DNA from 2 places in the Bacillus sp. NPDC093026 genome. Region 1 is predicted to be linked to the other one. Evidence: riboswitches for the same ligand, from Rfam matches in the RefSeq annotation. Region 1 holds a riboswitch; the other holds the start of a gene.

Region 1 (5,991 bases):
GAGAAATGATTTCTTATCATAACAAAAGCCACTCGAATGAGGAGCGGCTTTTGGTGTTTTATTTTGTTTCAACATGAATACTATTAACATTTAATAGATTGATGATGTCATCATTGAGCTTAAACCAATGATTTGCTTCCTCGATTTTTTTATACACATCATAGGTAGCTGGTCGTTTCAACTCGAACTCAAGCACTTCCCCATTGTTCATATGAAATGTTACCTTAAATACTTTCATTATAAGATCACCTTCCACTTTTTCTTGATCGCTCATTGAATTGGATTAGCTCTTTTCATTCATTCTCTATTTAAACCGTTTCCCCTGCTTCTTTGCTTTTAAACACAAGATGTTTACATTTTGTTTAAATTCTCGCAAAACAGCCACTCATCTGACTTTAATGTAGTATATTGTTTAAAAAGTGTTTCATGAAACGGAAGAAAAACCGAGCACCGTCTAAAGAAAATAAAGCAGTGTGGTTTCATCTAGTAGATGCCTTTATAGAATGGTCATTGCACTTAGGACGTTCTTTCATGTAGTCATAAGAGCTTTCATCCGTTTTATAAAACCTCGCACCAAACGAGTGAGAGGTTCTTTTTTATGGTTGATAAATCTGACTTCCTTGACTGATAAATTCTTTTGCCTTCTTCTCCATCTCTTTTTGTACTTGATCGGATTGATGCCTGATGTCATGAGAGATTTTCATGCTGCAAAATTTCGGTCCACACATGGAGCAAAAATGAGCCGTTTTAGCACCTTCAGCCGGCAGTGTTTCATCATGAAATGCAAGTGCTCGTTCTGGATCAAGAGAAAGGTGGAATTGATCTCGCCATCTAAATTCAAACCTAGCCTTCGATAATGCATCATCACGTTTTTGAGCAGCAGGATGACCTTTTGCTAAATCAGCTGCATGTGCTGCAATTTTATAGGCGATAACCCCCTCTCTCACATCCTCTTTATTCGGAAGACCTAAATGCTCTTTTGGTGTCACATAACATAGCATAGCCGTTCCATACCAGCCGATCATGGCGGCACCGATTGCTGATGTAATATGATCATATCCAGGGGCAATATCTGTTGTAAGCGGTCCTAATGTATAAAAAGGTGCCTCTTTGCAAATCTCCATCTGCAAATCTACATTCTCTTTTATTTTATCCATAGGGATATGTCCCGGTCCTTCAATCATGACCTGTACGTCATGTTTCCATGCGATATCAGTCAATTCTCCTAAAGTTCTTAGCTCTGCAAACTGGGCTTCATCATTCGCATCGGCAATCGATCCTGGTCTCAGCCCATCTCCAAGTGAAAATGCAATATCATACGTTTTCATGATTTCACAGATTTCCTCAAAGTGGGTATATAGAAAGTTTTCTTTATGATGGGCCAGACACCACCTCGCCATAATGGCACCGCCCCTTGAGACAATACCTGTTACCCTGTCTACTGTTAACGGAATATACCTTAATAGCACACCTGCATGAATCGTAAAGTAGTCTACACCCTGCTCTGCTTGTTCAATTAAAGTGTCTCTGTACACTTCCCACGTCAAATCTTCTGCCACTCCGTTGACTTTTTCAAGTGCCTGATAAATCGGGACAGTTCCTACAGGGACAGGGCAATTCCGAATAATCCATTCTCTCGTTGTATGAATGTCCTTTCCAGTAGATAAGTCCATCATTGTATCTGCTCCCCATCTAATGGCCCATGTCATCTTCTCTACCTCTTCTTCAATAGAAGAGGTCACCGCTGAATTCCCAATATTCGCATTAATTTTGACATGAAAGTTCTTGCCGATAATCATTGGCTCACTTTCAGGATGGTTGATATTTGCTGGAATGACCGCTCTTCCGCTGGCCACTTCCTCTCTCACAAATTCTGGACTTAACTGCTCCCTAATCGCAATAAATTCCATTTCTGGGGTGATGATCCCTTTTTTCGCATAATGCATTTGTGTCACACATGCACCTTTTTTTGCCCGGAGCGGTGAATGGGAAAATTTTGTATTATCCATATTCAATTGATTTTCCTTGAGACGATATCCATTATCTTCTGGTTTCACAATACGCCCTTCGTAAGATTCTGTGTCTTCTCTTTCTGCGATCCATGCCGCTCTCATTCGTTTCAATCCCTTTGTGACATCAATCTCAACGTTTTCATCCGTATATGGTCCACTTGTATCATAGACGCGAAGTGGTTCATTTTGTGTTTCACCAGTTTGAGTCACCGTATTTGAGAGTGTAATTTCCCTTTTCGGCACTAAAATGTCAGGTCTTGAGCCTTGCTCATATACCTTTTTACTGCCGTCAAAGCTTGACATAAATGGTTGGTTTGACTGTAAAATTGTTTTTCGTTTCATTTGCTGTTCTCCCCTTCTCTTAATCAGTAAAAGGACAGGATTGAATCAGCACCAGCAAAAAACCAGGCTCTTGTTTAGAACCTGGTTAGTCGTCAGAACAAACATGAATGTCATTTCAATGACTCATGTATTATCTTCAACTTCCCCACGCTGGTACGAGCCAGATCAGGTCCAAAGGGTTAAGAAGCCTCACTTCTCTCTCAGCCCTATGAAAGGGCACCCCTAGTTACTTTTATTTACTTCCACATCAGTGTAGCATAGGTGCAAAATGAAAAAAAGAACATTCAGGAAAATAGTTCCTATTTCCTATACACAATTTCAATAGAACACTTTCTCATTACAAGAAAAGTCATGAATTAGACAATAATGAAGTGAATCTCCATTATTGGCAAAAATCCACTACTCCAATTTACTGTTATTTAAGGGTTAAGGTTTGTTTTTAATGAAAAGGCTAAAGTACAAAATGTCATGAACACTTTGTCTTTAGCCTTTTCATTTTTAACACTTGTTATCGCGTCATGCCTGTTTGACCTGTTTCAAATTGAGTTCTTCTCATGTCACGAAAACGTGTAAATACGCCTTCATCTTTGAAGACTTGTACAGATCTTCCATCCGCATAGCGATTGGCTGCTTCTTCTATTTGGGATATTCCCTTTGATGTGAGACGTCCATCCGATTTAATGGCAATATACACATTTTCATCTGTTACCATTACTTGTGAGTCTGCCACGTGGTTCATTTTATTGACACGGTTTGCAATTTTTCTTGAACGCTGAACATTCTCTTGTTTATCATATCCAGAGAACGACATTTGTTGATGATAATTCATGTCTCCATGACTATAGCGTCCATCTCCGCCAGTGAGCGGCATTCTGGATTGATCATCTGTTTGAGTTTGAGGACGTGCACGGTTATCAACATTCGTTGTATTTTCTCTCATGCCTTCCATGAGCTCGGAAACTGGTCCTTGATGATCTTGATGATTTTCTGTCGACTGTTGATTTGAATGATAACCAACAGGTTGACCTGATTGATTATAGCGTGTATCTACACCCGCATTGTCATTTGCACCACATGCAGTTAAACCAATGGGAAGAAGCAATAATGCGATCGTTGTTTGCCATTTTTGTTTCAAACGAAAAACCCCCTGTGCTAATTCAATCTCATGAGCGCAAAACAGGCTCTTTTTTAGCATGCACAGTTGAGGAGAAAAACAAGCTGGCATTTATAAACTAAAAAAGGAACGATTGAGATCGTCCCTTTGTTCACTAATCTTCTTCGTCTTCTTCTGGTCTTGCGAAAACAGATTGATTTGGATTTTGCTGCATGGGATGCTGCGGATATGCACCCATTTGTCCATAAGGAACAGGGTTTGGATAATATCCCATCCATGGTTGATGATGTTGTTGCTTCATGCCATCATCACAGCCACAGTCTTCCTTGCCATACGCTTCATTTGGTCCATTTGGATAAAAACCTTGATTCATGTTGGCATTTGCATTTGGATGCATATGATGATGCAAATGGTGTCCATCATTTACTTGATGTTCATAATTTTCTCCATAATAAGCTGGCGCTTGATATGCCGGATAGTATGGCTGAGCATGGTAAGGATACGGCATCATATGATGATAATACGGTTGAACGGGATAACAAAATCCTGAACCCGGTAAAATAGGTGAAGCAGGTACTAATTGCTGTGGATATGGATACATAGCAGGCGGCGTATAACTGCCATAACCATAATAAGGATCATACTGCTCATGATGATGTTGGTGATGATCTTTATTTTCAGCCATTCCCCCTACATTCGCTCCTCCTACATTCGGCATTTGCGGGAAATTAGGCAGATTTGGGTCATTGTTATGTTCCATGTTTTTCCCCTCCTCTTTTTGTTGTGGAATATGAATGAACGGATCATATCCCTTAGCCACCTCATCTTTTTCATGCTCTTTATGTTCATGATGAAAATGGTCCTTGTGATCCTTTTTCTCATGAACATCATCTTTCTTTTCATGATAGTGATCTTTTTTCTCATGATGTTCTTTTTTTGGAGGAGGCGTGAATGGTTGATAAAGATTGGTCTGATAATAGTTCACATCTACTTGCGGGAAAACTGGCTGTTCTATCTTTGGGACTGGCGGTACATACGGAACCGGCTCATTTGGCTTTTCTTTAGGCGTTGTGTCTTGAACTTGAACGACATCCTTAGGCTTTTCTTTCACATACGGATGTTCTTTAGGCTTTGGCATTTCTTTTGCTTTGTGCTGATCTGTTTTCACAGGGACACCACTAGATGGAATCTTAATTTTCATACCAGGCATAATCAAATCTGGATTACTGAGCTGTGAATTTAGTTTTTTCAATTCTTGAAAGTCGACTCCATATTTCTTAGAAATTTTCCAAAGGGAGTCTCCTTTTTGCACAATATGAATTTTCAACGTTTTCCCCTCCTATGCAAAACGTGAACGTATCGGTTATGTCAGAAGTACAATATGTTTCAATATAAATTTATGCATATTTACAAGCCAATATGATAAAAACTTGTTTTCTTGTAGGAGGGGAAACTTGATTATCTAATGGTCAACATTCGATTCAGTGCATGCAATGCCTCTTTTGTGATTTCTTCTTCGACCTGAATCAAACCGACCGGCTCGCCCTTTTCAATGCTTTCCAATGACCATAATAAATGAGGCAAATCAATGCGGTTCATCGTTAAACACGGACACATATCTGGGTTCAGTGATTCAATTTGTTTGTCTGGATGTTGATCTATAATACGCTTGACCAAATTCATTTCAGTACCAATCGCCCATTTGCTTCCAGGTGGAGCCTGTTCAATTGTATCAATAATAAATTTCGTTGAACCAGCAAAGTCTGATGCTCTCACCACCTCATGCGTACACTCCGGATGAACGAGGATTTGAATGTCACGATCCCTTTTTCTCATTTCTTCTATATTCTTGATCGTAAACTTCTCGTGTACTGAGCAGTGACCTTTCCATAAAATCATTTTGATGTTGTGAAGAGGCTGATCGGTGATGAGCTTCTCTTCTATCTGGTCCCACACAGCCATTTGCTCTAAAGGAATACCTAAATCAAAGGCAGTATTACGTCCTAAATGCTGGTCAGGAAGGAAGAGAATCCGTTCTTTTTGAGTGAGTGCCCACTTTAGCACATTTTTGGCATTTGAAGAGGTGACAGTAGCACCGCCATGTTTGCCAACAAATGCTTTGATAGCAGCCGTTGAATTCACATAAGTAAGTGGAAGAATCGTATCACCAAACAAATCTGTGAGCTTTTCCCATGCTCTGTCGGTCTGTTTCATATTCGCCATATCCGCCATTGAGCAGCCCGCTCTCATATCAGGTAACAACACGTGTTGGTTCTTCTTTGACAGCATATCAGCCGTTTCAGCCATAAAATGAACGCCGCAGAAGACGATGTATTCCGCCTTATGATTATCAGCCGCTATTTGCGCAAGCTGCAAAGAATCTCCCGTCGCATCTGCGAATTGAATCACCTCGTCCTTTTGATAATGATGGCCTGGAATAAAAAGTTTTTCACCAAAAGCTTGTTTTATTTCTATCACTCGCTTTTTCATCTCGTCATAAGAGCGGTGCTTATATTCATCCGG
Region 2 (5,991 bases), on a different contig from region 1:
GAAGGAACACTTGTGGCGGATGTTGAGATTAGAGGACAGCTCTTTGAAACATTTAGAGGAGATGGTCTTTGCTTGTCCACGCCGTCTGGAAGTACTGCTTATAATAAAGCGCTCGGTGGAGCCATTATTCATCCATCCATTAGAGCCATTCAGCTTGCAGAAATGGCATCCATCAATAACAGAGTCTTCCGGACAGTGGGTTCACCGCTTATTTTGCCAGACCACCACACGTGTGTCATTAAGCCAATTAATGATGTGGATTTTCAGGTAACGATTGATCATTTGACATTGCTACATAAAGACGTCAAATCCATTCAATGCCGCGTGGCTAATGAGAATGTCCGTTTTGCCCGTTTTAGACCGTTTCCTTTTTGGAAAAGAGTGCAAGATTCCTTTATTGGAAAAGGAGAATAAGAAAGAGGTCGTTCTCGCTGGAATACTTTAAGCTAACCAAAACAATTTCACTGAAAGAAAAGGGGCTGCTTTTAAAAGACTATTTAATTGATCTCGGTATATCGAAAAGAATGCTGACAGATATTAAGTTTGATGGCGGCGATTTGCTCATTAATGGAGAACATGTCACCGTCAGGTACGAACTAAATGAGGGAGACACGCTCACGATTATATTTCCTGAAGAAAAGGTGAGTGAAGGGTTAAAGCCTGTTGACATTCCGCTTAATATTTTATTTGAAGATGAGCATGTGCTCGTGCTAAATAAAAAGCCGTCTATTCCATCTATTCCTTCTAGAGAGCATCCTGAAAACAGTATTGCAAATGGACTGCTACATCATTATGCACAGCAGTCTATTCATCTGACCGTTCATTTGGTGAACCGCCTTGATCGTGATACGTCTGGTGTCATGCTTGTAGCCAAACATCGCTTTGCACATAGTCTTTTATCAAAAGCGCAAAAAAAAGGGGAAGTGAAGCGTACGTATCGGGCATTTACACATGGCATCATTTCAAAGAAGCAAGGAACGATCAGGGCGCGGATTGCAAGAAAAGGAGACAGTATCATTGAACGAATGGTGGATGAGAATGGTCAGGACGCAGTCACACATTATACAGTAAAAGCGTTACATACTGGTCTGGACATGTCTGATGTGTCTCTTGTACTCGAAACAGGAAGAACGCATCAAATTCGTGTGCATATGCAATATATTGGTCATCCCCTTATTGGTGATACACTTTATGGCGGTACTAAAGAGCGAATGGACCGGCAGGCATTGCACAGTGAAACCCTTGTCTTTCCTCATCCGATGACAGGTGAGCAAATGACGTTTTCGGCTCCTTTGCCTTGGGACATGCAGTCATTGCTCCTATAAAAAATAAACCTGGTAGCCTGCTATGATATGCTCTCCTAAAGGGAGACAGATGAACTGAAAAAATCTGTTTGCCTTAGGGGAGTTTTTTCATGACTGGAATCTTTCGAACGCCAGATTTCTAAGGGCAGATCATTGATTTTTCAAAGATAGTTGCCTGTTCTATCCACGGTTTTTCAGTTCGTATCCAAGTTTGTCTATGAGAGTGATCAGCTCTTGGTAGTAGCCAATGATCTGACTATAATGTGGCTGAGGGATTTTCTTTTTATCGGAGATTTCGTATTTATGCGTTTTTGCAGAGAAGTATCCAGTTTAATGCCGCATGGTGACGCGACGCTGAGAAGCGGTGATCGAGTGCTTGTGTCTGGTTGCAAGGTGTATGTGGCAGAACTTTAACGTACAGTTAGAGTTGCAATGAACGCTTGACCAATGAACAAATCATGATTAAGATAGAAGTAACAAAACCATATAAATGATCCACTAGGGGAGTCCTTCAAAAGGGCTGAGATAAAAGTGTAGACTTTTAGACCCTCATTACCTGAACAGGTTCATACCTGCGTAGGGAAGTGGTGCGGTATTTGACTATGCTTTTTACAAATTCCAAGCCACTTTCCATGCGGAAAGTGGCTTTTTTATATGATAAAAAACAGGAGGAGAGGAACATGACATTTTCAGAGGAGTGTAAAGAGGCAGCAGCAAAATGGTGGAATGGAAGTTTTACGCACCCGTTTGTCAAAGGAATTGGGGATGGGACGCTTTCACTTGATCGTTTCACCTATTACGTCATGCAGGATTCGTATTACTTAACCCATTTTGCAAAAGTGCAATCATATGGAGCTGCTATGAGTGAGGACTTACATACCACTGGCAGAATGGCGTATCATGCACAGGGCACTTATGAAGCAGAACTATCGCTGCATAGAAAGTTTACAGAGCTCCTTCATATTTCTGAAGAAGCACTAGCTAATTTTAAGCCTTCTCCAACTGCTTATGCATATACCTCACATATGTACCGATCTGTTAAAAGTGGACGATTTGAAGAAGTTCTAGCAGCGCTATTGCCGTGCTACTGGTTATATTACGAGGTTGGTGAAAAATTGAAACAAACCACACCACAACATCCAATTTATCAAGAATGGATTTTAACATATGGAGGAGATTGGTTTAAAGAGCTCGTCTTTGAACAGGTTAACCGTTTCGATGAACTTGCAGAACAAGCAACAGAACATGTGCGATCCAATATGAAAGAAAATTTTGTGATCTCTAGCTATTATGAATACCAGTTCTGGGAGATGGCGTATGAAAAGGAAAAATGGGATACAGCATGCTTAGATGGGGTTGGTACAAGTGGAACTCCACGCAGTGACAAATGATACGCTTTCCACCGAAGAGCTAGTGAAGCAAATAAAAGCAATCGAACCAGAAGTTGATTTTATTCATATACGAGAACGATCTAAAACAGCCAGAGAGCTTGTTCATCTCGTGAAGCGGCTCCTTGCTGTAGGGGTATCCAAAGAGAAAATGGTGATCAATGACCGAGTAGACGTCGCACTTCTAACGAATATTCACCGTGTACATCTCCCAGGACACAGTTTTTCACCAAAGGAGCTGAGACAAAAATTTCCTCATCTTCATTCAGGCGTGTCTGTTCATTCGTTAGAAGAAGCGAAACTAGCAGAGAAGGAAGGGGCAGAGTATGTGATGTTTGGGCATGTATATGACACAGCGTGTAAACCGGGACTACAAGCAAGAGGCGTGAAGCTTGCGGAAGAACTGGCTTCAGCACTGACCATTCCTGTGGTGGTCATTGGCGGCATCACGCCAAAGCGAATCCCTGAATTGATGCGTATAAGATTGAAAGGAATTGCTGTCATGTCTGGTATTTTCACGCAGGCAGAACCCAAAATGATGGCGCAAATCTTTTCTGAAAAGCTAAAGGAGAATCCTTATGAAAAAGCATTATGACGTAGCAATTATTGGGGGTGGAATCATAGGGATGTCAGCAGCGTATCACCTTGCAAAAGCAGGCAAACAGGTTGTTGTATTCGAGGAGTATGAGGTAGGGAAGAAAACAACGAGCGCAGCAGCTGGTATGCTTGGTGCACATGCTGAAGGAGAAGGTTATGAGGATATATTCTTTGAGGTTGGTCGAGCAAGCCAAGCGCTATACGAAAAATTAAAAATTGATTTAAAACATGAATCGGGCATTGACATTCGGAAATCAAGCGACGGCATGATGAAACTTGCATTTACTGAGGAAGAAAAACGTGCTCTTTGCCGAATGCAGCATTTATCTACGTTTCAATGGCTTGAAGCCAGCAGTGTGAAAAAACGGATGCCTCAAGTTTCAGATAAAATCATTGGGGCAGGTCTGATTGAGGATGATGTACATGTTGAACCTTATTCAGTATGTCGTGCATTTTTTCAAGCGGCCGTTCGAAATGGGGCGGAAGTCAAAGAGTATACAGCAGTAGTTGAAGTGAATCGTCATCAAGATGCATTGATTGTCAGAACGACGCAAGGCACATGGACATGTGATCACCTCACTGTGGCTAGTGGCGTATGGTCTGGACGTTTTTTTGAAGAGCTAGGATTATCTCATTCTCTTTATCCAGTGAAAGGAGAATGTGTGTCTGTATGGAATAACGGTCCAGCACTTGAACACACCATTTATCATGACCATTGTTATGTAGTTCAGAGAGACAGCGGGAAACTGGTCATTGGCGCGACGATGGAGCCACATGACTGGCATGCAGTTCCAACACTTGGAGGTATTGAAGCAGTCATTCAAAAAGCAGCTGATCTCATGCCGTCAGTTAAGCAGATGCCAATTGATCAGTTTTGGGCGGGGCTTCGTCCTGCTACAAGCGACCAACATCCCTATATTGGAAGGCACCCAGAAGACGATCGAATCCTATTTGCTACAGGGCATTACCGAAATGGTATTCTGCTTGCGCCGATTACTGGGGAGATTATTCGAAATCTCATACTAGGTCAACAGGTCAAAGAGGATTGGCTTCATGCATTTCGCATTGGCCGAAAGGAGGCATCGCTCGTATGAAAATTCAATTGAATGGGAGAATTGTTGATTTCGATAAAGAGAACGGCACGATTTTTGATCTCTTATCAGCCTATCAACTTGAAAACCGAGTTGTGATTGTGGAGAAAAACCAAGAAATTATTGATAAAGAAGCTTTTCAAAAAGAAGAAATCAAGCCAAATGACACGATTGAAATTGTTCACTTTGTAGGAGGAGGATGAAATCATGCTACACATTGGCGGAAAAACATTCACATCAAGACTATTACTTGGTACAGGGAAATATCCATCATTTGAGGTTCAAAAGGAAGCTGTTGATGTGTCAGGAGCAGAAATTTTGACCTTTGCTGTGCGAAGAATGAATATTTTTGAAGCATCACAGCCTAATTTTTTAGAGCAACTCGATCTTTCAAGATTTACGCTTCTTCCGAATACAGCTGGCGCAAGTACTGCTGAAGAAGCGGTGCGAATTGCTCGTCTAGCGAAAGCATCAGGGCTTTGTGACATGATCAAGGTGGAAGTGATTGGCTGTTCAAGATCTCTTCTTCCAGACCCTGTGGAGACGTTAAGAGCATCTGAAATGTTACTGGAAGAAGGCTTTATTGTTTTGCCGTATACATCGGATGATGTGGTACTTGCAAGAAAATTAGAAGAACTGGGTGTACATGCGATTATGCCAGGTGCTTCTCCAATCGGGTCAGGTCAAGGCTTACTAAACCCTCTGAACCTCTCATTTATTATCGAGCAAGCGAAGGTTCCAGTCATTATTGATGCTGGTGTTGGTTCTCCGAAGGATGCTGCCTATGCCATGGAATTAGGAGCTGACGGTGTTTTACTCAATACAGCTGTCTCGGGAGCAAGGGATCCAGTAAAAATGGCAAAAGCCATGAAGCTGGCGATTGAATCAGGGAGACTAGGCTACGAGGCAGGACGTATCCCATTGAAAAACTATGGTACGGCAAGCAGTCCGCAGGAAGGAATGCCAGCGTTTTGAGCACTCGTTATTCACGCCAAGAGCTCTTTCAACCCATTGGCAAAGAAGGTCAAAAGCGGCTTCTTGCTTCCAAAGTAGTTATTATTGGAGCGGGAGCACTTGGGACAGCAAGTGCTGAAATGCTTGTACGTGCTGGAGTGGGCTCTGTGATCATTGCGGACAGAGATTATATAGAATGGAGCAACCTTCAGCGCCAGCAGCTATATACAGAACAGGATGTACAAGATCGGCTGCCAAAGGCAGTGGCTGCTGAATCGAGATTAAAGCTTGTCAACAGTGAGGTCAAGGTGAAAGGGCTCGTCATGGATGTGACAGCTCAAAACATTGATGAACTCATCTATGATGCTTCCATTGTCATCGATGCAGCGGATAATTTTGAGGTGCGGATGATTGTGAATGATGCTGCTGTCAAACATGAAATTCCTTTTCTTTACGGGGCATGTGTGGCGAGTTATGGGGTTAGTTTTACCGTTATACCTGGTGAGACGCCGTGTTTACACTGCTTGCTTGAGCATTTACCTGCACAAGGTATGACGTGTGATACAGCAGGTATTATTGGTCCTGCTGTGCAACAAGTGGCATCATATCAGGTAGCTGATGCGCTAAAGTATTTAACTGGACATCAAGTTACACCGA

Evidence for each region. Region 1 has a riboswitch for thiamine pyrophosphate ahead of thiC (phosphomethylpyrimidine synthase ThiC). Riboswitches for the same ligand answer to the same signal wherever they lie in the genome.
Region 2: another riboswitch for thiamine pyrophosphate. It lies ahead of tenA (thiaminase II); the one in region 1 lies ahead of thiC (phosphomethylpyrimidine synthase ThiC).

The regions. Positions count from the first base shown of each region.
Region 1 is NZ_JBIVPN010000005.1:77,957-83,947, forward strand. It holds gene ACIQCE_RS12350 (protein kinase family protein) at 1-22, shown strand, start outside; gene ACIQCE_RS12355 (hypothetical protein) at 59-238, opposite strand; gene thiC (phosphomethylpyrimidine synthase ThiC) at 597-2,354, opposite strand; TPP riboswitch at 2,480-2,588, opposite strand; gene ACIQCE_RS12365 (YhcN/YlaJ family sporulation lipoprotein) at 2,863-3,489, opposite strand; gene safA (SafA/ExsA family spore coat assembly protein) at 3,623-4,795, opposite strand; gene nadA (quinolinate synthase NadA) at 4,927-5,991, opposite strand, start outside.
Region 2 is NZ_JBIVPN010000001.1:690,585-696,575, reverse strand. It holds gene ACIQCE_RS03570 (NAD kinase) at 1-414, shown strand, start outside; gene ACIQCE_RS03565 (RluA family pseudouridine synthase) at 459-1,325, shown strand; TPP riboswitch at 1,795-1,904, shown strand; gene tenA (thiaminase II) at 1,985-2,695, shown strand; gene tenI (thiazole tautomerase TenI) at 2,670-3,287, shown strand; gene thiO (glycine oxidase ThiO) at 3,271-4,383, shown strand; gene thiS (sulfur carrier protein ThiS) at 4,380-4,583, shown strand; gene ACIQCE_RS03540 (thiazole synthase) at 4,588-5,355, shown strand; gene ACIQCE_RS03535 (thiazole biosynthesis adenylyltransferase ThiF) at 5,352-5,991, shown strand, end outside.